One region of the Desulfovectis peckii genome, then DNA from elsewhere that is predicted to be linked to it. Evidence: riboswitches for the same ligand, from Rfam matches in the RefSeq annotation. Region 1 holds a riboswitch; the other holds the start of a gene.
The links. A riboswitch is a leader RNA that binds a small molecule or an ion and turns the genes downstream of it on or off. The one in region 1 is predicted to bind glycine.

Region 1 (11,387 bases):
CGGCGGCTACTGCGGTACGGGCCGCACCAAGCATGGTAATCATACTACCGGCACCGGCAACATAAGCCATACCGATGAACATTGCTTTACCAAATTTACTCGGCTTTTCGTCTTCATCGTACATTTTTAAAATGACCATCATCAGCGGAAACATGGTTGCCGCCACAGCTGTATGCGCCATCAGTAAGGTAAGTCCGACCGTTACCAAAAAGACGCCCAGCAGAATCTTTCTGGTATCCTCGCCTACTATAGTAAGCATTTTAAATGCCAAACGGTTGGTTAAACCCACCTTGGTAAAAGCAAGACCTAAAAACAGTGAACCCATAATGAAAAATACCGAAGAATCCGCCATATTACCAAATGCCTGATCGGCGGGTCGAATGACAAATGCCACTTGAATCACTGCGATTAAAAGACTGGTCACACCGATTGGTATTACCTCAAAAACCCACCAAATACCTGCCAGTAAAAACAATCCAATGGCCAGTTGGCCTTCTCGGGAAAGTGGAAAGACTTCCCCGGCGGGATCCACTGCCGGTGTTAATTCAGGTAAAAAATAGAAAAGAGCAAATGCTGCTATCCCGGCAAATATTGCCGACACCCGTTTCCAATCGAAAGAAGGCTTTTGCACTTCTATCGTCTTGGCAGCGGACGTTGCTTTTGCGGTGTCAACTGACATCCCAATCACCTCTTTTAATTAACTAACTGTAGAGCTTAAGTAAAGCCTGTCACTTAAACAAGGTGCTGTCATATTTTATTTTTGCTTAAAAATAATACTTTTTTCCGAAAAGCCGGTAATATTATAAAATAAAATGTGCTTACATTACAATGGTTTAGTTTTCCAGGCATCCCTCCTTAATAAGCAGTTTATTATAAACGTGCTTGTGTAAAAAGTAACTAATTTTCTTTTGATTATATTATTAATATCCTGTTTTGACAACACTTTTGTCACTGCAAAGACAAAAAAAATTTCACCGCAGCGCTTGCGGTGCTTATTTTTAAAGCCTTTTTGATAAAAATACACTGTATTACACTCAATCTTGCTTGCCATTGTGTGCAGACCGGGGGGTACAGGGCGCGTTCTTTTGCTCACAATCACAAGCCGCTTGGCATCCTTCACAGTCCTGCGGCGGCTGACACGGTTCACTGTGAATGAGAATCTCACTTTGCGGCAGCTTTTGCATTAAATCATTTTCAATGTCATCACATAGCCGGTGGGCACTGACCACATTTTGACAGCGGGGGACAACCAGATGTAAATCAACATGACGCTGCGGCCCCGCCTTGCGGGTGCGCAGGTTGTGATACTGCACTATTTGCCGGTTATAGCTATCCAGTACCGCTTTAATTACTTCCTCCTCTTCTTTAGGCAGTTTTGCATCCAATATGCTGTTAATGGATTCACGCATTAAATCAAAGGCCGCCTTTAATATTAACAGCGCGACAAAAATAGCGATAACGGGGTCAATAATCGGCTTACCGGTAATCATAATCAAAATAATGCCAACAAAAACACCCAGTGAAGTATATACATCGGTGCGCAGGTGCCAGGCATCTGCCACCAAAGCCGGCGAATCCGTCTTTTTGCCCACCTTCATTAATTTACTGGATATTATCCAGTTTACCGCGCATGAAATACCCATAATTAAAAGCCCCAGCTCTAAGGCCACAATTTCACCGGAACCTTGCAAAATTTTCTGTATAGCGTGCCACAAAATTCCTGCCGCCGCGGCAATAATCAGCAGTGCCTCTAATATGGCGGCTAAATTTTCAAACTTGCCGTGACCGTATTTATGCAATTCATCAGCCGGCTTAGCCGACTGACGCACGGATAAAAAGGCAATGATCGCTGCCAACAAGTCCAAACCGGAATGAATAGCCTCTGATATGATACTTACTGAGCCCATAAATATGCCCACCGTCAATTTGCCGGTGGTTAAAAAGGTATTTGAGATAATCGACAGGCGGGCCACTTTTATCTTTTCATCCATGATTACACTTCCTGTTTGTCAAAATAATTCTTATATAATATATATAAAATTACACTTAAACTCAACACCTTTGTAAAAACATTTAGAATAAATTTCAAAATGTGATTGATAATGATTTTAATTTACGATAAAAATACAAAAAAAAATATTAAAAAGGAAAGCCTATGATGATTAGTAAACAAGTAAAGAGTGTGAAGTTTAACCTTAGGGGCATCAATGTCAATTGCTATACTGCAGGTCAATCCGGCTCTCCGATCATTCTTTTGCACGGTGCCGGTGTAGATTCAGCCGACATATCCTGGCGGGAAATTATTTGGCCACTGTCAAAAAAACATCGTGTATTTGCCCCTGATCTTCCTGGATATGGCAAAAGTGATAAGCCGGATGACGTGGAATACTCGCTTTCATTTTATGTAAGTTTTTTAGATCAATTGGTTAACGCCTTAAATCTAAAACAAGTAAATCTGATTGGGCTTTCTCTCGGTGGCGGCATTTCTCTTGCCTTTACATTGAAAGAACCCTGGCGGGTAGATAAATTGGTAATTGTAGGATCATGGGGACTTTATTCCAAACTGCCTTACCATCTTTTGTCCTACTGGTATACCCAATCACCGTTTAACGAACTGTCTTATAGGTTGGCGGCAAAGAGCAGAAGGCTTGTAAAGTGGATCTTGCTGTACAGCTTGTTTGGCAGTAGCGATAATCTTTCAGACGAACTGGTAGAGGAAATACTGGATGCGCTAAAAGATCCCCATGCCGGCAAAGCATTTATCTCTTTCCAGAGAAGTGAGATTACCCGAACGGGCTTGAGGACGGATCTGGCGGTAAGGTTATCGGAAATTAAAGCACCCACACTCATCGTCCATGGGACAAATGATCCCGCCGTTCCTGTTAAATATGCCAAAAAAGCACACCGGAAGATAAAAGGTTCGCAGCTTTATCTTATGGAAGGGTGTAAACACTGGGCACAAAAAGAAAGGCCGGAAGAGTTTGTGCGGGTGGTGGATAGGTTTTTGTCTTGATAAAGGAAGCGCGTTCTCGCAATTGTAACATTCCTTATATCGGGCCGGCATAGAAGCCGGCCCCTACCATTTTATTGATTTTACTGTCCACATTTAAGGGAAAGCTTCTTCATGTCTGCGCGTTCATACAGATGCAACATTTCTTTTGACGCCAAGGCATTTACCGAAGCAAACGATTAGCCGGCTAATTCAAAGAGCATTGCTAACGGAGGATTAGCGCCGAGGACTGTTTGAGGAGCTTTGCTCCGAGTTCACTTTCTTCTGATTAAAAAATTAAGGATGAAAGTACACGGCCGCCCGCCCGGAGGCGGCGGAGCTCGTTCATTTTTATGTGCCGGCGTGTTTGCGTAGTGTAAATGGCCTTGGCGGCCCTTAAGCGAACGTTCCTTTAACTACACAAAAAAGGCTAAAGCACAACAAACCTTTAGTTCGCAGTACTTTAGCCTTTGCATGCAGCAATTTTAAGGCCGATAATATTTGCTTTGATACTTTAATACCGGCTTACGGGCGGCGGTTACTTCATCCAAGCGGCCTATCGGTGTGGTGTGCGGAGCCGACTTAAGCAGTTCCGGATTAGTTTCCCCTTCTTCGATTATTTTTATCACGCTTTCCGCAAACGCATCAATTGTTTCCTTGCTTTCGGTTTCCGTCGGTTCCATCATCATTACTTCCTCAAATATCAGTGGGAAGTAGATCGTCGGCGGATGGTAACCGTAATCCAGCATGCGCTTAGCAATATCTAAGGTGGTGACGCCAAGTTCTTTAAAATTCTTCGGCGGCTGGCAGACAAACTCATGCATGCAGGTGCGCTTCACCGGAATTCTCAATTTGTCGCTCAGCAAATGCATCAAGTAGTTGGCATTTAATACCGCATGCTGGCTGACTGCTTTCAGCCCCTCGGCACCTTGTGACAAAAGGTAGGTATAAGCCTTGATTACCACGCCGAAGTTGCCGTAAAAGCCATGTATTTTGCCGATAGACAATGGACGATTGTAGTCTAAACGGTATTGATCGTTTTCTTTAACAATTATCGGTTTGGGTAAAAACGGCGCCAGTTCTGCCTTCACACCTACCGGGCCGCTTCCCGGGCCGCCGCCGCCGTGTGGGGTGGCAAAGGTTTTATGCAGATTGAGGTGCACAATATCAAAACCCATGTCACCGGGGCGGGCAATGCCCATAATGGCATTCATATTGGCTCCGTCATAATATAGCAAGCCCCCGGCTTGGTGAATGATGTCTGCGATTTCTACAATGTTTTCTTCAAATAAGCCCAATGTGCTGGGGTTGGTAAGCATCAAAGCAGCGGTGTCTTCATCTACTACTTTGCGCAGCTCATCCAGGTCAACATTGCCCCGCTCATCAGATTTAACGGTTACCACTTTAAAGCCGGCCAAAGCGGCAGTTGCCGGGTTGGTACCGTGAGCGCTGTCCGGCACAATTACTTTGCTGCGGCTTTCTCCTTTATGCTTTAGGTAAGCTTTTACAATCAGTATGCCGGTAAGTTCGCCGTGTGCACCGGCAGCCGGCTGCAGTGACATAGCATCCATCCCGGTCAGTTCACACAAATACTGCTGCGTGTTATACATCAATTCCAAGGCACCCTGTACCGTTTCTTCCGGCTGATAGGGGTGCAGCTGCGTAAAACCGGGCAGGTTAGCCATGTCTTCACAAATTTTGGGGTTGTATTTCATGGTGCATGAACCTAGGGGATAAAAGCCAACGTCTACCCCGTAGTTGAGACGGGAAAGCCTGGTAAAGTGGCGTACGGCATCCAATTCACTTACTTCCGGCAGCTGCGGTTCATCTGTACGCAAATTGTTTTCCCCCAGTAACTCTTCCAGCGGTTTTTCCGGCACATCGTTATCCGGCAGCTGCACTCCTTCCCGTCCGGGTTGGGAAAGTTCAAAAATTAGTTTTTCCGTCATCTGGCATCACCTCCCAGTACCGCAACCAGTTTGTCAATTTCCTCTTTGGTTCGTTTCTCTGTAACACAAAAGAGCATGTGGTTTTGCAGCTCGGGATAAGCCTGTCCTAAATCCCAACCGCCGATAATGCCGGCATCCAGTAGGCGAGCGTTAATTTCTGCCGGCGGTTGCGGCACTTTAACCACAAATTCCTTAAAGAACGGCGCATTCCAAGCAACCTCAAAGCCAAGCAATGAAGTAATTTGCTGGCAGGCGTAGTGTGCTTTTTGCAAACACTGCTCAGCTACCTGTCTAAGGCCTTTTTTACCTAATAAGCTTAAGTGCACAGTGGCGGCCAAAGCACACAGTGCCTGATTGGAGCAGATGTTGGAAGTGGCTTTTTCCCGGCGAATGTGCTGCTCTCTGGTCTGCAGGGTAAGTACAAAGCCCCGGCGGCCCTGCCCGTCCTTAGTTTGACCGACTATCCGGCCGGGCATGCGGCGCATTAATTTATCGGTGCAGGCTAGATACCCCAAATAAGGACCGCCGAATGACAAGGGTATGCCCAGGCCTTGGCCGTCACCGACAACAATATCCGCCCCACAGCTGCCCGGTGTTTTCAACACCCCTAAGGCAACGGGATCACAAACCGCTATCAAAAGAGACTTGTTTTTGTGGGCCAACTCAGCTGCTTGGGTTAAATCTTCAACGACGCCAAAAAAGTTGGGATAAGGAATAATCACCGCCGCAACATCTTTGTCAAGCTGTTTTTCCAGCTTTTCCAGATCGGTGCGTCCTTCGTTGAGCGCAATTTCTTCTACCTGCAGCTCCTGCCCCTCGGCGTAAGTCTGCAGTACTTCGCGGTAGGCCGGGTGTGCCGCCCGCGACACCAGTACTTTATTCCGCCGGGTGGCAGCGGAAGCCATTAAAGCTGCTTCCGCCATTGCTGATGCCCCGTCATACATTGACGCATTGGATACATCCATGCCGGTTAATTCGCAAATCATCGTTTGATATTCAAAAATTGACTGCAGCACTGCCTGACTGATTTCCGGCTGATAAGGGGTATAAGCAGTGTAGTATTCTGTTCTGGACAAAATGTGTTTCACCGCACTGGGGATATAGTGATCATAGGCCCCGGCCCCTAAAAATATAGTGTAATCCTCAACGGTTTTATTTTTCTTGGCCAAAGCGCCCAAATGACGGGTCAGTTCTAATTCAGAATGAGCCTTGGGCAAATTTAAGGGTTTGTTTAGTTTTACTTTTTCCGGAATGTCACTAAAAAGCTCGTCCAGCGAATTAAGTTTTAGAGCGGCCAACATTTGGCCGCGCTCTTCATCAGTATGAGGATAAAATTTCATTAGGCATTCTCCTCTAAGAAAGCTTGATACTCTTCAGCGGAAAGCAAGTCGTCTAATTCTGACGGATCGGAAAGCTCCAACACAACAATCCAACCCTCACCATAAGGGTCGTTATTAATTGTTTCCGGAGCTTCTTCCAAAGCCTCATTTACTTCCACTACTTTGCCGCTTAGCGGGGTAAAAATGTCAGATGCGGCTTTTACCGATTCCACAACTCCAAAGGTATCATCTTTTTCTAAAGTGTCGCCTACAGCGGGCAGCTCTACAAAGACAATATCGCCTAAAGAATCTTGAGCATAATCGGTAATGCCAATGGTAACACGGTTGCCGTCAATCCGTACCCATTCGTGTTCCTTACTGTACTTTAAATCACTTGGTACATTACTCATAAAATAACCTCCTCATTATTATTGTTATGTTATATTATTTTCTTTTGTAAAAAGGTTTAGGGACTACTTTAGCTTTTACCGGTTTATTGCGAATGATGACATCCAGTTCCGTATCTACTGCTGCATACTCCGGTTTTACATAAGCTAACGCCAAATTTGCATTTAATGTGGGAGCAAAGTTGCCCGAGGTAATCCAGCCGATTTCCTCACCATTGACTTGCAATTTATAGCCGGTCCGCGGCACTCCCCTTTCGATCATTTTCAGGCCTACCAGTTTATGGCTGACACCCTGCTCCTTAATTTTAATCAAGGCATCTCTGCCGATAAAATCTCCTTTATCAAACTTTACTGCCCAGCCTAAACCGGCCATCAGTGGGTTAATGCTCTCTGTCATTTCATGGCCGTAAAGACCCAATGCCGCTTCAAACCTTAAAGTATCTCGCGCTCCTAACCCGGCAGGCACCACACCTTCTGATTCCCCTGCTTTTAAGATGGCATGCCATAATTTTACTACGTTCTCCGGTTCGCAGTACAGTTCAAAACCGTCTTCCCCGGTATAACCGGTGCGGGAAACCAGGCAGGGTACTTCGGCCACTGAACCGATAGCAAAACGGTAAAATTTAATGGTAGCCAAATCCAGGCTGGTTAAGCTTTGCAGTACTTTTTGCGCCACCGGCCCCTGCAAAGCCAACTGCGCGTATTCATCGGATTTATCCGCCACTCCTACATCCGGAGCGGTTAGGTGCTGTTTAATCCAAGCGAAATCTTTATCTTTATTAGCAGCGTTGACCACCAGTAAATAACGATTGTTTCCCAAGTAATAAATTAAGAAATCATCAATAATCCCGCCGTCTTCCTTAACCATCAGCGTATACATCGCCCGTCCGATTTCCAGCTTGCTGACATCGTTGGTAACTAAGTGCTGCAAAAAACCTAGTGCCCCGGGGCCTTCCACCAATATTTCTCCCATGTGGGAAACATCAAATAGCCCGGCGGCATTTCTTACGGCCTGGTGTTCTTTAATAATGCCCTGATACTGTACCGGCATTTCCCAGCCACCAAATTCAACCATTTTAGCCCCTAATTCAACATGAACAGCGTAAAGCGGAGTCCGCTTTAATTCAGCCATGATATTACCTCCGTTTGCGTTTTTTGAATTATGGTTAGATTTTGAAAACTCTGTCTTGTATTATTTTCCTTGGTTCAATATTATTATAACCTAATGCACAAAAAAAGACAGAGTAAATCAATATGCTGATTACTCTGTCCGGTTTACCTGAGAGATTTTCCTCGGCTCGAGGTTTCCCCTTTGGTGTCCAGTTGGAACTCTCCAGAGCTACGTCCGGTGACAGTTTGTTGGCCTGAGAGTTTCGGTCATCGTCCAGCAGCGAATAACCTTGCTCCTTCGGCGCCCGGCAATACCGGTGCTCTCCTGCCACTTTCATCCGCAAAACATATTTTCTTTTTAAGGCATTATTCGCTGTCAGTAGATTTTCTCCTGCTTAAAATTAATAAAAATCTAAGCATTTTTTATTGCCAAACGGTATTTTATTACGGCTCATATTTTATTATCAAGCGGCCTATACTAACTTTACGATATGATTAATACTATCTGCGGAGATGAGTGAAAATGAAACGAGCTAAAAAAGTTAAGGAACCCACCAAAGAAGACCTGCTAAGAATGGAAATTGCCGAAGAACTGGGCTTAGGTGAAAAAATACGCACCTACGGTTGGGGTGCGTTAAATGCCAAAGAAGCCGGGCGCATCGGCGGTATTATCACGCAGCGAATTAGAAAAGGCTTAATTACCGATTATAAAGCTAAAAACCCTTCAAAAAAAAGTTAATCTTTTTGGATATTTGGAAATTGTATTACTTTCCCCGGTTTTTTCTTCGTTTCTTTGGTTTGTACCGGAGAACCGCAGGAACTACAGCCCTCGCAGCCGGTCCCTGTTATATCTATCAGGTCGGCCTCTAAAAGTTCGCTTAATATTCGGTTAGTCAGTTCTACCGGACTGGTATTATATGTAAAAGCGCGATCAACATGATACAACAATGACACCATTAAATTTTGCAGTTGTTCAGTACTCATTTGCATAACTTTCTTCGGATAAACGGTACATTTCAGTATTTTAACCACCCCCACGTTGCAATAATCTTAACATAATTATCTAATTAAAAACAACTAACTAATTGTAAATCGCATATTAATTAATGGAAAAATTATCCCTTCGCCTGACATAAAAAGGCGGGGCAAACTATGGTTTGCTCCGCCTATATGCTTTTAAGTTTATTAGCCTATTGGTTTTGTATTACCGATGCACAGCGCGGACACAGCGCCGGGTGTTCTGTATTTTGACCTACTTCTTCATGGTACATCCAGCAGCGTTCACACTTTTCACCGGCTGCCTTTTCTACCTTAACAGCCAGGGCAGGAACGGTTTCACTGGCTTTGACATCAGCGGGCAACCCCTGATGCAAATGGGCCTGTGAGGTAATGAATAACACAGCCAGTTCTTCTTCCATCGGTTTTAAGAACTGATACAACTCGTCATCCGCATAAACGTGCACCGCTGCTTCTAATGAATTGCCGATAAATTTCTCTTGGCGGGCATTTTCCAGGCTCTTCAATACTTCGGACCGGATCTGCATTAAGCGATCCCATTTTTGTTCCAAATCGGCATCTAAATATTCTTCATTTACCTGGGGCATATCCAGCAGCTGCACACTGATCGGGCTGCCCTCCGGTTTAGGCATGTAACGCCAAATTTCTTCGGTAGTGTAAGCCAAAATCGGTGTCAGTAAGCGCACTAAGGCATCTAAAACTTGATACAGTACCGTTTGTGCCCCGCGGCGTTCTTTGGATTTAGCCGGCATGGTATATAAGCGGTCTTTAATAATATCCAAATACCGATTGCTCATATCCAGCACGCAGAAATTATGAACGGCATGATATACCACATGGAATTCATAATTATCATAAGCTTTGATTGCTTTTTCAATCAATCTATGCAGCCGCAGCAGCGCCCAACGGTCAAGTTCATTTAATTCTTGATAGGGCAGGCTGTCTGCTGTCGGATCAAAATCGTTTAAATTGCCCAGTAAAAAGCGGGCGGTATTGCGTATTTTACGATAGGCTTCGGACATTTGTTTTAAAATATTATGTGATACTACCAGATCACTGCGGTAATCTGCCGAAGACACCCACAATCGCAATATATCCGCACCCATTTGGTCAATAATTTTTAACGGATCTACTACGTTGCCCAATGATTTGGACATTTTACGCCCTTTTTCATCAACGGTAAAGCCGTGGGTCAATACCGCTTTGTACGGCGGCTCACCGAAAACAGCCACTGATGTGGATAAAGACGAGTTAAACCAACCGCGGTGCTGGTCACTGCCTTCTAAGTAAAGGTCAGCCGGCCAGCGCAACTCCGGCCATAGTTCCGGTTGCATGAGAACACCGACGTGGCTGCTGCCGGAATCAAACCAAACGTCCATGATATCTTTTTCTTTCTTGAATTTGCTGCCGCCGCATTCACTGCAGGTAATTCCTTCCGGCAGCAAATCTTTAACATCCATGGCAAACCAAGCATCAGAACCATGTTCGGCAAATATCTTTTCTAAATGGGTAATGGTTTCTTCATTAATCACTTCCTTGCCGCAGTCCTCACAGTAAAAAATAGGAATCGGCACGCCCCAGGTACGCTGCCGGGAAATGCACCAGTCGCTGCGGCCTTCAATCATATTATAAATGCGCTCTTCACCCCAAGAGGGAATGAATTTGATTTTGTTGCGGATGGCATCCAGTGCTTGCTGACGAAAGCCTTCCACCGATGCAAACCACTGCTCAGTGGCCCGGTAAAAAATCGGCTGTTTGCAGCGCCAGCAGTGGGGGTAAGAGTGCTTAATTTTGTCCACATGCACCATTAAACCTTGTGCTTTTATTTCATCTATTATCGGCTGATTGGCATCCCAAATTTTCCGGCCGGCAAAGATACCTGCCTCTTCAGTGAAAACACCGCGATTGTTCACCGGAGCAATCACCGGCAGATTGTACTGTTTGCCAACTTCAAAGTCTTCTACCCCGTGTCCGGGAGCGGTGTGAACACAGCCGGTACCGGCATCAGTGGTAACATGTTCTCCCAAGATCAGCAGTGAGTCGCGATCGAGAAAGGGGTGTTTGCAAACCACTTTATCTAATTGTTCACCTTTAAATTCTTTTAAAATCTTTGGGTTTTCCAGCCCGGTAGCCTCAAGATAACTTTCCAGCAAATCCTTGCCTAAAAGCTGTTTTTCCTCACCAAACTGCACCAGTACATACTCCAGTTCAGGATGCAGTGAAATGGCCACGTTTGCCGGAATAGTCCAAGGAGTGGTTGTCCAAATAACCACATAGGTGTTTTCTTCCGGCAGCAGTCCTTTGCCGTCTTTAACCGGGAACTTTACATAAATAGACGGCGATTCTTTATCGTAATATTCCACTTCTGCTTCCGCCAGTGCGGTTTCACAAGTGGCGCACCAATAAACCGGTTTTAGGCCTTTATAGATATAGCCTTTTTTAGCCATTTCGCCAAAAACTCTTATTTGTTTAGCTTCAAACTTAGGGTACAGGGTAAGATAGGGATTTTCCCAATCGCCGCGCACACCTAAGCGCTTAAATTCTTCTCTTTGAATGTCGACAAATTTTAAAGCATAATCGCGGCATTGTTTGCGGA
Region 2 (11,387 bases), 520 kb from region 1:
TAAGGATAAACAAATAAGGTCAGGGCACAGATAATCAAAAATGCTACCGGCAGGTAATATTTGCCGGTATGATTGGCAAAAGTGGCCCCGGTACCCCTTTTTCTGGCATAAGGGTAATTATTAATTGCATAAAGCATGCAGGCCCGGGATACCGCAGGAGCTAACATTAACCAGAAATATTTTTCCGGCGGGGAAATTTCATACAAGTAAGCAGCCTTCAGCAGCAAAACAACTAGCGCGGCCAATACCCCCATTGCTCCTACCCGGCCGTCCTTCATCACCGCAAGTTTTTGTTCCCTATCTTTGTTGCAGCCCAGTCCGTCGGCGGTATCCATTAGTCCGTCTAAATGCAGGCCTCCGGTAAGCAAAACAAGCAGCATAACAGCAGTTGCATCGGCAGCAAATTCAAACCCAACATAATAAAGCAAATAACAGGCAGCGGCGCAAATCCCGCCTAAAATAAGCCCCACCAAAGGAAACCAAACTTGCGAGCGCCCCATTTCCTGCTCGCTAAAGTACATATTTCTGCCAATGGGCAGCACGGTAAGAAAGCTAACCGCTGCTATCAAGCTTCGCAAAAGTAACACCTCACAAAGACTTTTTATAATTCGACTTAATTACATCTATTTCCTTTTTTTCCAGTAAGTTTTTTAAAAATTTTTAAACGATTCTGTTAATAAGCACTGAAAAATCAAACCCGTACTGCCTATAAGGCAATACGGGTAACAATCTAATTTGTCAGTTCTTCAAAGGTAGCCATCTCATTTAAAATGTTTGCTGCCGCCTCTAGTAGCGGAAAAGCCAATACCGCACCTGTTCCCTCACCCAGGCGCATGTTCAGCTGTAAAACAGGTGTGAGCTTTAATATTTCCATGATTTTTTGGTGCCCCGGCTCTGCGGACAAATGAGAAGCAAACATATAGTGCCGACACAGGGGAGCTATTTTATCAGCCAACAGTGCTGCCGTTGCGGCAATAAAACCGTCAATTACCACCGGCACACCTAAAGCGGCCCCGCCGATAAACAAACCGGCCATGGCCCCAATTTCCAGGCCGCCTACCTTAGCCAGCACATCCAGCCCGTCAGCGGCATTTGGTTTGTTCACCGTCAATGCCTTGGTTATTAGGGCAATTTTTTTTGCCAGTGCCCGTTCATCAATGCCGCTGCCTCTGCCGGTAATCTCCTTAGGATCAACGCCGGTTAAGGCAGCCAAAACCGCACTGCAAGCCGTGGTATTGCCAATGCCCATATCCCCCGCTGCCAATAGCGTTGCTCCTTCTTTGATTTGTTTTTCTGCCAGCAATATCCCCGCTTCCACTGCGGCAACCGCTTCTTCGCGCGACATCGCAGGTCCATATATAAAGTTATCAGTGCCCTTTTTTATCTTTAGGTTAATTAAGCCCGGGTGACTAAAGTCTGCCGCCATACCGATATCAGCCACCACAACATTTGCGCCTACTGTCCGGCTTAAAACGTTGATTCCCGCGCCACCTTTTAGAAAGTTTATCACCATTAATTTGGTGGTGTCTGTAGAAAATGCACTGATCTTTTCCTGCACAATGCCATGATCGCCCACACATACAACTACCCTTTTGTCGCCGATAACGGGGTGGGCACGCCGCTGAATGCCCGCCAAGCGCACCGCAATATCTTCTAAAACCCCCAGGCTGCCCTTAGGCTTGGTTAGTTTATCAATGCGCGCTGCGGCAGATTGCATGGCTTCGGCATCCGGCAGTTTTATATTGGCAATTGCTTCTTGTAGCTTCATGTAATCAATCTCCTTCAAATATTTGTAACCATTTGTAATAAAATTCCATATATTATCATAAATTGGGAGGGATGGCTGATGAGAGGTCACGTTCACTCTTATTACGGTATTACCAGTTTCGATTTTGGGCATGTCCATTATTTTCGGGGCACTTCATCCAGAAACTACGGCGGTGTAGACTACCACACCCATGTTTTAGCAGGGCGGACCACTTTTGATCAAGGGCACACCCATTTTTACAGAGTAATAACCGGACCGGGAATTCCCGCCGGTTATGGATACCACATCCATCCTTATTTTGTAGTTACCAGCACTAACGGGCGGGTGCCGCACGTTCATTTGATCAGCGGATACACCGCTCCCGCACCTAATGACCGGTATTATTACTAAGCGCCGTTACGGGCGCATTTTTCTCTTTTACTGCAGTTTTTTATCCGGCATATCTAATATGCGCATCACATAAGCGGCAGCGGTCATTTTGGCGTTTAATATGTCCGGGCTTTGTTCCTGCGCCAGTTTAACCTGCTGCTGAAAACCGCCCTTCCCTTGAATGCAGTTAAAAATTTCTTCACTCAGCACTTGACGGGCCTTATCTGTTTCCGCAAAGCGAATGGCCGAAGACAGCATGTCTTTTAACAAATTCTGCTCCACTTCCGGCTCAATGTTCGGCACCGGTGTATTGAACCCCCGATATACATCTATCAGTAAAGCCAAATATTCCTGTGGGGTAGTTTTATTTTGCCTACTATTTGTCATAATTAGCTCACTCCCTAATTAAATACTGCTAAGCTACTTCCCCTTACCTTACTTTACCACAAAAATACGCCTTTGACATAAAGCATTTACCTGCTGATACCGTTGTCATACAATTTTGGCAGGTAATTTTTACGTCTTGGTAGAATATTGCAATATTAACCACTTGAACTGTCTTTGGAGGATAGGTTGACATGCTGGCCATTACCAACAGTGTTGCCCTGCAGGGTTTGCAAGGCGTAATCGTAAAAGTGGAAGTAGATGTATCAGCCGGACTGCCCAAATTTGACTTAGTCGGTCTTCCGGATACTGCCGTGAGAGAATCTAAAGAGAGGGTGCGGGCAGCCATTAAAAATTCCGGTTTTGAGTTTCCGGTAAAACGCATTACCGTCAATCTGGCCCCGGCGGACATTCGCAAAGAGGGCCCGATATATGATTTGCCCATTGCCATTGGCATATTAGCCGCATCCGAGCAAATAGACCCGGTTAATTGTTTAGAGCACATCTATATCGGCGAACTTTCCTTAGACGGGGCCATTCGCCATGTTCACGGCTTGCTGCCGGCAGCTTTAACGGTACGGCAAAAGGGTTACCGCAGTATGATAGTGCCGGCGGAAAACTGTGCCGAAGCGGCGCTGGTACAGGGAATTGATGTTTATCCGGCCGGCAGCTTGGCAGGCTTAGTAGCCGCATTAAAAGGAGAAGAACAGCTTACCCCCTACACGGTGGACATGCAGCAATTGCTAAAAAACACTTCTTCTCACCTGGTGGATTTTGCCGACGTTAAAGGACAGCTTGCCGTAAAGCGGGCCTTGGAAGTAGCCGCTGCCGGCGGTCATAACATTTTAATGGTCGGCCCACCCGGTTCCGGTAAAACAATGCTGGCACGGCGATTACCCACCATTCTGCCGGACATGACTTTAGATGAAGCCGTTGAGGTCACCCAAATATACAGCCTGGCCGGGCAGCTAAAGCCCAACCAGGCATTGGTAACAGAGCGGCCCTTTCGCTGCCCGCACCACTCGGCGTCAAGCGCCAGTTTGGTGGGGGGCGGGCGCATTCCTAAGCCGGGTGAAGTGAGCCTTGCCCACCATGGGGTGCTTTTTCTCGATGAAATTTTAGAATTCCGCAAAGATGTGCTGGAATCACTGCGCCAGCCGCTGGAAGACGGCATAGTTTCCGTTACCCGGGTACATTCATCCCTTACCTATCCGGCTAACATTATGCTGGTCGCCAGCGCCAACCCCTGTCCCTGCGGCTACTTTGGCGATCCCCTTAAAGAATGCACCTGCACGCCGCCGCAAATTCAACGCTATTTGCGCCGCCTGTCCGGCCCGCTGCTAGATCGCATCGATATGCACATTGAAGTTTTGCGCGTGCAATTCAGCGATTTACAAGACCCGACACCGGCTGAACCGTCGGCAGAGATAAAGGCCCGGGTGGAAAAAGCCCGCAGCATTCAACGGATGCGTTTTAACGGCATGCAGTCCAAAGTTACCTGCAACGCCCAAATGCCCCCTTCAATGATCAGAAAATACTGTGTCCCTTCCCGCGAGGCCAAAAGTCTGCTGCGTGCCGCCTTTAAGAGTTTAAATTTATCTGCCCGCAGTCACGATAAAATACTAAAGCTGGCCCGCACCGTTGCCGATTTGGCCGGCAGCGAGCTCATCTTAGAACAGCACATGGCAGAGGCATTGCAGTACCGCAGTTGGGAAAATAAATTTATTTAGTCATATTAAGGAGGAAGCAAGATGTTAAAAACTAAAAATCTTTTGGCGGCAGCCATGTGCATTTTGTTGTTTTTAACAACTGCTTGTGCCGACAGCTCTTCCCCGGAAACCGTGACCGGGAATTTTTTAAATGCGCTTAAGGAGTCTGACTTGAGCAAAGCTAAAAAATATGTAGTAAACACTGATATCGAAGGGGCTTTGCCAGATAAAGAAATAGCCAAATTAATTCTGGCAAAAATTGAATATAAAATAACGGAAACGAGCATTAACAGCGACAAAGCAACCGTTAAAGCTGATATTACCGCACCGGACATGATGGGAATAACAGCAAGTACCGTAAACGAAATGATACCTTTAGCATTTGCCACGGTTTTTTCCGCTGAAACCTCTCCGGAAGAGATAGATAAACTCGTAGATAAGTACCTGATCAACAGCATATCCGATGACAATGCACCAATGACAACCACCCAAACCAATATAAATCTGGTTAAAACCAAAGGCGGCTGGAAGATTTCCCAAGCCAATGATGAGCTTTACCGTGCCATTACCGGGAATGCCCTAAAAGCTTTTGAAATTTTAGAAACCGAAAATAAATACTAAAACCTCTTGGCCTCTTACAACCGACCAAGAGGTTTTCATCACCTTACACTAAAACATTTCATTGGCCTTTTCAATAGCAATTTTCACAAAGTTGCCGCACTGGCGAGAAGTTAAGTTTCCGTAGTCGCTGTGCTCTCCTTCAATTAAGCCTTCCACACCCTGCTGTCTGGCAGCGTAGTGTTTCAGTTTCCAACTCATTACTTTGTCCCTGGCCACAGAAACTACCTCCTTTTTGGTTGTTATCGTTAGTTTCTGCAGCAGTAAATTTAATATAACAAGTAAGTTCAGCTAGTATATTTAGTAGCTGCAAATGCAGATGAAATTTATTAATAGTACTAAGAAATAGCATTATAAAAGTATTAATTTTTTATATTATTTTCAACAAAGCATTGGTTTATTTAAGTTCATTAATTAATTACATCAATAAATTCCACAAAAACACGCCGGCGATACCGCCAAAGATGACAATAATTACGTTTAAGCCAAAATAAGCCAAAATTAAAGCTACAATGCTGCCGGAAATAGCAGAATGTATGTTGCCGGTAGATTGTAAAATGCCGGGAAAGAGCAAGGCACTGATTGCCGCACAGGGAATAAACTGTAAAAAAGTTTTCAATGCAGGTGGCAGTTTAGTAGTGTCTAAAGCTACCAGCGGCAGCATTCTGGGAATGTAAGTCACTGCCGCCATGCCAATGACGATCAACAAAAGTTTATCCATTGTTTGCACCCTCCTTGGGGAACAGAGCTGCACCAAGGGCTGCGGCAATTAAGGTGGAAATAATCACCGTCCACCCGGTAGACAAAGCGGCAAACAGCGGCAGCCAGTTAAGCAGGGCGTGAGTAGCTGCGGCAATTATGGCCACAATTAAAAAGGGTTTGGAAGTTTTTAGCGAAGGAATTAACAACCCGATAAACATGGCGTAAAGGGCAATGCCCATGCAGGCTTTAACGGATTCCGGAAGTCCGGAGGCGAGAAATATCCCCAGCCATGTTCCGATATTCCAGGCGGCAAAGGCGGTAAAATTTAAACCTAACAAAAAGGCCGGACTTAAAGTTTTCTCTTGACGAAAAGAGGCTACAGAAAAAGTTTCATCAGTAACGCCAAAGGCAATGAGTGAACGCATCTTGGCAGATACATTTTTTTCAATGCGTTGCGCCAATGAGGCAGACATCAACAAATGCCGCAAATTAAGAATAAAGGTAGTCATGACAATTTCTCCGCCCATAACTCCTAAAGACATTAGGTTAACGGCCATAAACTGGCTGGCACCGGCATAAACCAACAGTGACATCAATGCACAGATTATATTGGGCACATCTGATGCTTTAGCTAAAATTCCATAAGCCAAGGCAATCGGGATAAAGCCAATGGCGATGGGAACGGCGGCTTTAATGCCGTCAACTGCCGTTAGTTTTTCTGTAGCTTGCATGTTATTTTTAACTTCGGTTGAATGTTTTGTCACCGGTTGCACCATTTTTTGCCTCCTGCTGGAAAACTTATACAGGGCCGGTAAATATCAAGTTAACCGGCCCTGTACAATGTTGCACTCTATTTAAGCCAATTTTGCCGCAATATCTCTTGCTATCCAAACACCACAGGCACTTGCTTGGGCCAAGCCTCTGGTTACACCTGCCCCGTCACCGCCGGCATATAAGCCGCTAATTTCCGTTTCAAATTTATCATTTAATTTCGGCCGGCTGGAGTAAAACTTGGCCTCCACACCGTAAAGCAGGGTATGCTCACAAGCCAGTCCCGGTGTAACATGATCAAGGGCTTCAATCATTTCGCAAATACTTTTCATGGTACTGTAGGGTAAGGCCAGAGCCAAGTTACCCGGCACCGCTTCTTTCAGCGTCGGCTCAACAAAACCAACCTTAATTCTCTTTTCAGTTGATCTTCTGCCTTTTAAAATGTCACCGTACCTTTGCAGCAAAACACTGCCGTTAGATAAGTCGTTTGCTAATTTAGAAATTGCCCGCGCATATTCATTTGGCTTGTTAAAAGGTTGCGAAAACTTGTGCGAAACCAATATGGCAAAGTTAGTGTTCCCACTGCCCAGTTTTTTATCTTGGTAAGCATGTCCGTTAGCCAGCATCACACCGCTGTGATTTTCAATTACCACATAGCCGGAAGGGTTACTGCAAAATGTCCTTACTGTTGTGCCTACTGAGGTGCGATAAATAAACTTGCCTTCGTATAGATGTTCATTTATCTCTTCCATAATGGTGTCCAGTGTTTCTACACGCACACCCACATCAACCTGGTTGTTGGTCATCTCTAAATTGTGCTTGGCCAATACTTCTTCCAGCCATTTAGAGCCGTCTCTGCCCGGCACAATCACTACTTTTTTAGCTTCAAAGTATTGCTCATCTTTAGTGACAATACCGCTAACGGCTAACTTGCCGCTCCCGTCTTTTTTTACCGTAATATCTGCTACTTCAGTTTCAAAAATCATGTCAATTTTATCTTTTAAGTACTCGTAAATGTCAATTAAAATTTTTATGTTGCGCTCGGTACCCAGGTGACGGACCCTGGCCCTAAGCAGCTTAAGACCCACTGCCAGTCCTCTTTTCTCGATGGCTTTAACCGCCGGCGAAGTAGGATCGGTAATTTCTGACGGCGCACCGTGCTTTAAGTTAATTTCATCTACATAGTTAATTAATTTCAAAACTTCAGAAGGAGGCAGATAGTCGGTCATCCAGCCGCCAAATTCAGTAGTGATGTTAAATTTCCCGTCCGAGTATGCCCCGGCACCACCAAAACCGTTGGTAATTGAACATGCCGGAATACAGCCGGCGTAATCTTTTTTCTCATTAGCCGGCGGACACTTTTCCAGTTTTTTTTCCAACATCGGACAGCTGCGCTTGTATATGTCCCTACCCTTATCAATCAACAATACCTTTAAAGAAGGCGCTTTCAAGGAAAGTTCATAACAAGCGAAAATACCCGCTGGCCCGGCCCCTACAATAATTACGTCATACCCTTTGCTCATTGCTTTCACTCCAAGCTTATATTAGTCTTTTAACATCCCAAAGTTACATTATATACCAACTAAAATTATATAGCAAACTTATTTATTGTAAGAAAAGGAAAAAATTTAAAAACCGATCCCCATCAACATAATTAGAATTATATACCCACTAAATAGAATTGCCAAGGCAAATTAAATAAAGGTGTGATAAAGCACACCCTTATTTATTAATTTGATTTGGCTGTCTTTAATTCAGTTTTTGCCTTGACATTAGATTGTTCTTCTTGAAGATGTTTCAGGTAGCGGTTTGTTTCCGCCACTACCACGCCACTTAAGCCCAGTAAGGCAATTAAGTTGGGGATGGCCATTAACCCGTTCACTATATCGGCAATTATCCAAATCATATCCAGTTTAAGAAAAGCGCCCAAGCCCACTAAAACTATAAAGATAATGCGGTAAGGCATAATTGCTTTTACCCCGAACAAATACTCACAGCAGCGCTCGCCGTAGTAATTCCACCCCAAGATGGTAGTAAAAGCAAAAAAGGCAATAGCGATCGTTAAAAGGTGGGGTCCAAACGCCGGGAACCCGGAGGCAAAGGCCAATTGGGTCATCGCCGCACCTTCGGCTGTACCGCACCACACGCCGGTAACTACCAACGTCAAGCCGGTCATGGTACAAATAATAATTGTATCAATAAAAGTACCGGTCATGGAAATTAAACCTTGTTCTGCCGGCCATTTGGTTTTTGCCGCCGCCGCCGCAATCGGGGCACTGCCCAGACCGGATTCGTTAGAAAAGACGCCCCGGGCAATACCGAACTGAATAGCCATCATTACGGTTGCTCCTAAAAAGCCGCCGGTTGCGGCAGTACCGGTAAAGGCACCGTTGATTACCAGTTTAACTGCCGCCGGCAATTGTTCTATGTGCATTATTAAAACTGCCAGGCAGACAACAACATAAAAAACAGCCATAAAAGGCACAACCTTAGTGGTAACATTAGCGATTCTCTTAATACCGCCAATGGTTACCAAGGCTACCAACAAGGTAATTACAGCGGCAGTAAGATAAACGGGAATGCCCATGGAGTTTTCTGCCGATGATACGATGGCGTTTACCTGGGGAAAGGTGCCGATGCCAAAAAAGGCAACTAAAATACCGCTTATGGCAAACATTATCGCCAATGGGCGGAATTTAGGGCCCAAACCTTTTTCAATATAGTACATCGGCCCACCGGAAATTTGCCCGTTGTCATCTACCGTGCGATATTTAACAGCCAACAGTCCTTCGGCATATTTGGTAGCCATGCCAAAGAAGGCTGCCAGCCACATCCAAAAAAGGGCCCCCGGGCCGCCGGCATAAATAGCGGTAGCCACCCCGACAATGTTGCCGGTACCGACGGTAGCCGCCAAGGCGGTACAAAGGGCACCGATGCTTTTTATATCGCCGGAACCGTCATTTTTAGCAGTGACAATAAGTTTTAATGCCAGCGGCAGTTTACTTACCTGCAGCAGTTTAAGCCTAAATGTAAGTACAATCCCTGTCCCCACCAAAAGAATTAAAAGCGGCGGCCCCCAGATATAAGCGTCGATAGTTTGTAACAAATCCATAATGTTCATTGCCTCATCTCCTACTTTGTTGTTAAAAAATAAAAAAGCCAAATCAGAAATGATTTGACTCTTGAAAGCAACAGGCAAAGAAGCAATTAGTCAGCATTAAATTTACTAACTAATTGTATAGCCTCCTCTGTCCTTTTGCCTGAGAGATTGAACAGCTGTACAGACTGTTTTGCCCCTTCGGCGCCCTTATTATGTAAGGGTCTCTCCAGAGTCCTGTCCGCCGGTGGTTCCGCTTTTTAACAAAGCACCTGAGAGTTTAGCTCCTTCGGTGGGCCTTTCGGCCGCTCTCCCACAGGCATCATTCAGTGTCCATATGCGGTTGTTACGTAGGATATTATAATTCTAACTCTTGGAAATAGCAACAGTTAGAAGTAATATTCTAATATTCTGACTTTTATAAGTCTATAAGTCCCTTTTTGTATCTGCGGATACCAAATATGCTCCCCTCAAAGCCAAGGAGAGCACGGCAATATATTTTAAATAACCGTAACTGCTTATATTCTCTTAATAATTGAAAACATATGGTTTAATATATACCAATTTTGCGGAAAACTGTTATCCAGCTGCCAATAGCTTACCCCTCTTAATTGATATTCGTTAATTAGTTCCAGTTTGGCTTGAATGCTGCGAGCGTCTTCAAACCAAACAACATGGCTGCTTCCCTTTTCATCTGTATAATAAAAGTACGGCGCTTGTGCCTCTTCATCGTATTGAACGGTGGCCCCATATTGAGCGGCTAACTGCAACGCACTTATCGGAGTAACTCTAACCGCCCATTCGCCGCCCGGTGCATAAGGCAGTGTCCAGTCATAACCATACAGCGGTATGCCAAACATTACTTTTTCCGGTGGAATGACTGAAACTGCATAATCAAGCACTTCTCTTACTTCATTAATCGGGGCAACGGCCATGGGTGGGCCTCCGGCATATCCCCAATCATAGGTCATCAACACAACAAAGTCATTAATCCTGCCTTGAGCGGCATAGTCGTGGGCCCCATGCCATTCTCCGGTGGTTATGTCATAGGGTTTGGGAGCTAAATCTGTTGATAGCACATAATTTTCAGAATGTAAAAGGGCATAGGCTTTAGCTACAAAATCATTGTATAATTGCCTGTCTTCGGGCGGAATTCTTTCAAGGTCAAAATTTACTCCGTAATAACCCTTTGCCTTCAAAACCTGCAGGATGTTGCCAATTAAAAGGTCTTGAATGTTTTCATCTGACAAAATAGCATGAGCTATTTGGGGATCAAAGTTCCCTTCCCCTAAGTTCGTTAACACCATTAAACCTGCTACATTATACTCTCTCGCTGCCTCTATTACCGCTAAATCATCTAAAGGCTGTAAGCTGCCGTCCGCATTAACTTGATAACTAAAGGGGCTGATATAGGTTAAGGACGGTGCGGCTTCATCAATTAATCTTGGGTTTTGTTGATAATAACTTGGTTCCATCCAGGCATTAACTTCTATCGCCCGCAATTGATTGCCAGCATCACCGGGAATAATCAAAGCCATGCCGGAAATAAGATGGGGCAATTCATAGATTGCATTTATATCAATAATTCTTTGCATGTTAACTTGATATCTGTTGGCAATCATCTGTACTGTCTCCCCCGGTTGCACCACATGTATCAGCAATGCCCTCCCCCTTTCTCTTTTAAATACTGTATTATATTCATATCAAGGTGTATTGCTTTCGGTAATTGGCTAGGAAAGGAGAAAAGCTTACATGCAGGAAAGAGTTGTTTGCCGCAAATGCCGCTATTTCTATATCACCTGGGACAAGCGTTTTCCCAACGGCTGCAAGGCTTACGGTATCAAAACAAAATACCTGCCGTCCGTGGTTGTGCTCAGAACGACAGGTAAGGGCTGTGCCTGTTATCAGCCGAAATAACGGTTATTATTTAATCTTTTTTCAAACTTTTGTCTGTACTCATGTAGCTGCC

Region 2: linked by a shared signal. The riboswitch ahead of ACZ5NG_RS06570 (alanine/glycine:cation symporter family protein) and the one ahead of gcvT (glycine cleavage system aminomethyltransferase GcvT) in region 1 are both predicted to bind glycine.

The regions. Positions count from the first base shown of each region.
Region 1 covers NZ_AP042409.1:1,831,718-1,843,104, forward strand. Annotated here, with positions in the region: gene ACZ5NG_RS09070 (SLC13 family permease) at 1-679, opposite strand, end outside; gene ACZ5NG_RS09075 (cation diffusion facilitator family transporter) at 1,035-1,991, opposite strand; gene ACZ5NG_RS09080 (alpha/beta fold hydrolase) at 2,156-3,013, shown strand; gene gcvPB (aminomethyl-transferring glycine dehydrogenase subunit GcvPB) at 3,475-4,938, opposite strand; gene gcvPA (aminomethyl-transferring glycine dehydrogenase subunit GcvPA) at 4,935-6,278, opposite strand; gene gcvH (glycine cleavage system protein GcvH) at 6,278-6,667, opposite strand; gene gcvT (glycine cleavage system aminomethyltransferase GcvT) at 6,702-7,796, opposite strand; glycine riboswitch at 7,929-8,003, opposite strand; glycine riboswitch at 8,007-8,112, opposite strand; gene ACZ5NG_RS09105 (small, acid-soluble spore protein, alpha/beta type) at 8,298-8,513, shown strand; gene ACZ5NG_RS09110 (hypothetical protein) at 8,510-8,806, opposite strand; gene ileS (isoleucine--tRNA ligase) at 8,965-11,387, opposite strand, start outside.
Region 2 covers NZ_AP042409.1:1,314,006-1,325,392, forward strand. Annotated here, with positions in the region: gene cobS (adenosylcobinamide-GDP ribazoletransferase) at 1-578, opposite strand, end outside; gene cobT (nicotinate-nucleotide--dimethylbenzimidazole phosphoribosyltransferase) at 731-1,768, opposite strand; gene ACZ5NG_RS06530 (YmaF family protein) at 1,847-2,158, shown strand; gene ACZ5NG_RS06535 (hypothetical protein) at 2,186-2,524, opposite strand; gene ACZ5NG_RS06540 (YifB family Mg chelatase-like AAA ATPase) at 2,716-4,251, shown strand; gene ACZ5NG_RS06545 (nuclear transport factor 2 family protein) at 4,273-4,851, shown strand; gene ACZ5NG_RS06550 (small, acid-soluble spore protein, alpha/beta type) at 4,900-5,067, opposite strand; gene ACZ5NG_RS06555 (AzlD domain-containing protein) at 5,267-5,569, opposite strand; gene ACZ5NG_RS06560 (AzlC family ABC transporter permease) at 5,562-6,326, opposite strand; gene ACZ5NG_RS06565 (NAD(P)/FAD-dependent oxidoreductase) at 6,405-7,844, opposite strand; gene ACZ5NG_RS06570 (alanine/glycine:cation symporter family protein) at 8,051-9,442, opposite strand; glycine riboswitch at 9,560-9,661, opposite strand; gene ACZ5NG_RS06575 (glycosyl hydrolase family 18 protein) at 9,937-11,079, opposite strand; gene ACZ5NG_RS06580 (uracil-DNA glycosylase) at 11,171-11,335, shown strand; gene ACZ5NG_RS06585 (hypothetical protein) at 11,346-11,387, opposite strand, start outside.